DNA from 2 places in the Terrabacter sp. RAF57 genome. Region 1 is predicted to be linked to the other one. Evidence: predicted binding sites of a transcription regulator. Region 1 holds the regulator's gene; the other holds the start of a gene.
The links. The regulator HspR, encoded in region 1, represses chaperone genes until heat shock. The targets are predictions, from matches to a motif close to AAGTTGAGTCNNNNNGACTCAACTT.
Positions count from the first base shown of each region.

Region 2: the regulator HspR is predicted to act here: its motif matches at 1,180-1,204, upstream of AB4Y83_RS16550 (ATP-dependent Clp protease ATP-binding subunit).

Region 1 covers NZ_JBFRDT010000006.1:92,844-95,038, reverse strand. Annotated here, with positions in the region: gene AB4Y83_RS10195 (DnaJ C-terminal domain-containing protein) at 1-912, shown strand, start outside; gene AB4Y83_RS10190 (heat shock protein transcriptional repressor HspR) at 930-1,382, shown strand; gene AB4Y83_RS10185 (ATP-binding protein) at 1,500-2,195, shown strand, end outside.
Region 2 covers NZ_JBFRDT010000015.1:18,247-20,441, reverse strand. Annotated here, with positions in the region: gene AB4Y83_RS16555 (hypothetical protein) at 2-934, shown strand; gene AB4Y83_RS16550 (ATP-dependent Clp protease ATP-binding subunit) at 1,304-2,195, shown strand, end outside.

The sequences.
Region 1 (2,195 bases):
GCGCGCACCATGCACCCCGACCACAACGTCGGCGACCCCAAGGCCGAGGAGCGATTCAAGGAGGTCGGGGAGGCGTATGCCGTCCTGTCCGACCCCGAGAAGCGGCGCGAGTACGACGCGATCCGCGCCATGTCGCACGGCGGTGCCCGCTTCACCGCGGGCGGCGCGGGCGGCCAGGGCGCCGGTTTCGAGGACATCTTCTCCGCCTTCGGCGGGGCGGGTGGTCCCGGTGGGCAGCGCGTGCGCTTCGACACCGGTGGCGCAGGCGGCCAGCCCAACCTCGAGGACATCCTCGGGCAGATGTTCGGCGGTGGTGCACCCGGCGCCGGCTACGGCGGCTACGGCGCGACGGCCGGTCCACGCCCCGGAGCCGACGTCCAGGCCAACACGCGCATCGGCTTCCGCGACGCCGTCGAGGGCTCGACGGTCTCGCTCAGCTCCCCCGATCTCGGTCGCATCAATGCCCGCATCCCTGCGGGCGTCAAGGACGGGCAGCGGATCCGCCTGCGCGGCAAGGGTCGCCAGGGCGACGCCGGCGCACCGGCCGGTGACCTCATCCTCACGGTGGGGGTCGACAAGCACCCGGTCTACGGACGTGACGGCGACAACCTCACCCTCGACCTGCCCGTCACCTTCGCGGAGGCCGCGCTCGGCGCGACCGTCGCGGTCCCGACGCTCGACGGCGGGTCGGTCAAGGTCAAGGTGGCGCCGGGCACCCCGAGCGGCCGCGTGCTGCGGGTCAAGGGGCGCGGCGTCAAACGGGGCGACGCCGCCGGCGACCTGCTGGCCCGCGTGCAGGTGGTCGTGCCGCAACGGCTGACCGACGAGGCCCGCGAGGCCATCGAGCGGATGGCTGCGGCCGAGAACGGCCACGACCCCCGGGCCGACCTCTTCCAGCGCGCCCGAGCCTGACGAGCGAGGTGACGACGATGGCCCGCAAGAGCGCCCGCCCCGGTGGGCACGACGACGACGCACCCGTCTTCGTCATCTCCGTCGCGGCCGAGCTGGCCGGCATGCACGCCCAGACGCTGCGGCAGTACGACCGGCTCGGCCTCGTCTCACCGTCGCGCACGCGCGGGGGCGGACGGCGCTACAGCACGCGCGACGTCGAGCTGCTCCGCGAGGTGCAGCGCCTGTCACAGGAGGGTGTCTCGCTGGCCGGCATCCAGCGCATCCTCGACCTCGAGAACCACGTGACCGCCCTCCGGTCACGGGTCGAGGAGCTCGCCGCCGACCTGGCGGCGGCCCAGGCGGCTCTGTCGGCCGGCGCCCGGGTCTTCGCGGTCGGTCCACGTGGCGAGGTCGTGGCGGTCCGACCCGGCCAGCGCCCGCCCCGCGCCCCGTCGTCGCAGGCGCTCGTCGTGTGGCGGCCCGAGCGCTAGGTTCGCGCCTCACCGAGCCGTCTGTGTGTGTCAGACTGTGCTCGCCTCAAGCAGACGGGGCGCGCCGCTGTGGAATGCCGCCGGAGGCAGTTTCTTGACCCCAGTCCCGGAGGTCGTGTGACCCCGCACCACCCTGAGGGCGGCCTGCCCGGCGCCGCCCCCACGACGAACGCCTCGAGCGGCGGCGTGCCCTCGTCCCCGACGGGGATGCGTGACCTCTTCCTGCGCACCGACTGGTCGGCCACCTCGCTGGGGCCCGTCGAGTCCTGGCCGGCCAACCTGCGCGTCCTCGTCGACGTCTGCCTGTCGTCGCGCTTCCCCATGCTCGTCTGCTGGGGTCCGGAGCTCTCCATGCTCTACAACGACGGCTACCGCGGCCTCCTCGGCGAGAGCAAGCACCCCGGCGCGTGGGGTCGCCCCATCCGTGAGGTGTGGCCCGAGATCTGGGACGTCATCGGACCGATGCTCCATGGCGTCGTCAGTGGCGGTCCCGCGACCTGGGTCGAGGACGAGCTGCTGGTCGTCGACCGGTACGGCTTCCTGGAGGAGGCGTACTTCACGTGGTCCTTCGGCGCGATCCACGATGACGACGGCCAGGTTGTCGGCGTCGTCGACATCGCCACCGAGACCACCGCCAAGGTGCTCGCCGAGCGGCGCGACGAGATGTCGGCCCGGCTCGTGGCGGCGTTGGCCGACGCCGACACGCCCGAGGACGTGCGCATCCGCGCGCTGGAGGTGCTCGGCTCCCAGGTCAACGACCACCTCGCGAGCGACATCCGGTGGCACGTCGAGGGGGACGAGCCGCCGAGCGGA
Region 2 (2,195 bases), on a different contig from region 1:
CATGACTCGCCCAGATCGCAGCACACCTCCGGTCCGACGGGCTGATGCGACGGCGGCCGGGAACACCGATGATCGGCTCCGCCGCTCGCACGTCGCGCTCTTCCGTGGGGTCCATGTCGAGCGAACGGTTCCCGTCACGTTGCACATCCGGATCGAGGCCGCCCTCCTCGTGGTCACACCGGGCAGCCATGTGTCGCACCACACGGCGGCGTCGCTGTGGGGTGGGATCGTCCCTGATCACCCCGACATCCACGTCTCGAGTCCGCGGAACCGGACCCGGCGGGACGGGATCACGGCCCACCGTGTCAAGCAGGGGCAGGAGGTCGTCCTCTTCCAGGGGTTTCGCGTGACGACGCCGGTCCAGACGTTTCTGGACCTGGCCCACTGCCTGACGCTCGTCGATCTCGTCGTGCTCGGGGACTCGTTGGTCCGCAAGAAGCGCTTCACACCTGACGAGCTGGTTGCCCTGGCTGAGAAGCACCGCGGCCCCCATTCGAGGCTGGCCCGGCGAGCGGCAAGGCTCGTGAGAGCCGGCGTCGACTCACCCATGGAGACGCGCCTGCGGCTGCTCATCGTCCTCGCCGGACTTCCCGAGCCCGAGGTGGACCACCGGGTGCACGACGACGACGGGACCTTGTTGCGGCGATACGACCTCTCCTACCTCCCCTTCCGACTGATCATCGAGTACGACGGCAGGCAGCACGCCGAGTCGGACGAGCAGTGGCTCAACGACATCGGCCGCGACGAGGCGCTGGACGACGAGCAGATCCGGCGGCTCGTGGTCGTGTCCCGGGACATCTACTCGACACCGGCGAACACCCTCGCGAGGATCACGCGGGCCATGCGCCGAGCCGGTATGCCGGTGCCCCGGCTCCGGCACGAGTGGCGCCGACACTTCCCGAGCAGGTCGGGCGACCTCGCCCTGCCGGCATGAGGGCGCCGACGAGCGCGCCATGGCGCGGTTCCGCGCCCGTTGACGGGGCTGGCCGAACCCGAAACCGCGCCATGGCGCGGTTCTGTGTCGGAAGGCGGCCCGGATGCACGCGTCCGCGACCGCTCTCCACGGGTGTGAAGCGCGCCGGCAACAGTGCGGGCGGACACTGGGCGGGTACGACACGGCATACGCAAGGATCACCACACGCCTCTCGGCATCTGTCCGCTCACGGCGAACAGCGGCTGAACCTGAGCCGATCACGCTCAGGATGGGGAACAGGAGGGACACCACCGGCGTTGGTCGGGGTGTGCTCGTCCACAGCGGGCACAGATAGCATCGAGATGTCTCTCGATCAGTCAGGAGAAGAACATGTTCGAACGGTTCACCGACAGGGCCCGAAGGGTGGTTGTCCTCGCGCAGGAGGAAGCTCGCCTGCTCAACCACAACTACATCGGGACCGAGCACATCCTCCTGGGTCTGATCCACGAAGGCGAAGGCGTCGCCGCGAAGGCCCTCGAATCGCTCGACATCTCGCTCGAAGCGGTCCGGGCCCAGGTCCAGGAGATCATCGGCCAGGGGCAGCAGGCCCCCACCGGTCACATTCCCTTCACGCCCCGCGCGAAGAAGGTCCTCGAGTACTCGCTCCGCGAGGCGCTCCAGCTCGGCCACAGCTACATCGGCACCGAGCACATCCTGCTCGGCCTGATCCGCGAGGGCGAGGGCGTCGCCGCCCAGGTCCTCGTCAAGCTCGGCGCGGAGCTCAACAAGGTCCGCCAGCAGGTCATCCAGCTGCTCTCCGGCTACCAGGGTGGCCAGGGCGGCGAGAAGGCCGGCGCCGGCGTCGGCCAGAGCCAGGCCGAGGGGACGCCCGCGGGCTCCCTCGTGCTCGACCAGTTCGGTCGCAACCTCACGCAGGCTGCCCGCGAGGGCAAGCTCGACCCGGTCATCGGACGTGAGAAAGAGATCGAGCGGGTCATGCAGGTGCTGTCCCGCCGCACCAAGAACAACCCCGTCCTCATCGGCGAGCCCGGCGTCGGCAAGACCGCCGTCGTCGAGGGCCTCGCCCAGGACATCGTCAAGGGCGAGGTGCCCGAGACGCTCAAGGACAAGCAGCTCTACACCCTCGACCTCGGCTCGCTCGTGGCCGGCAGCCGCTACCGCGGTGACTTCGAGGAGCGGCTGAAGAAGGTCCTCAAGGAGATCCGCACCCGCGGCGACATCATCATCTTCATCGACGAGATCCACACGCTCGTCGGTGCAG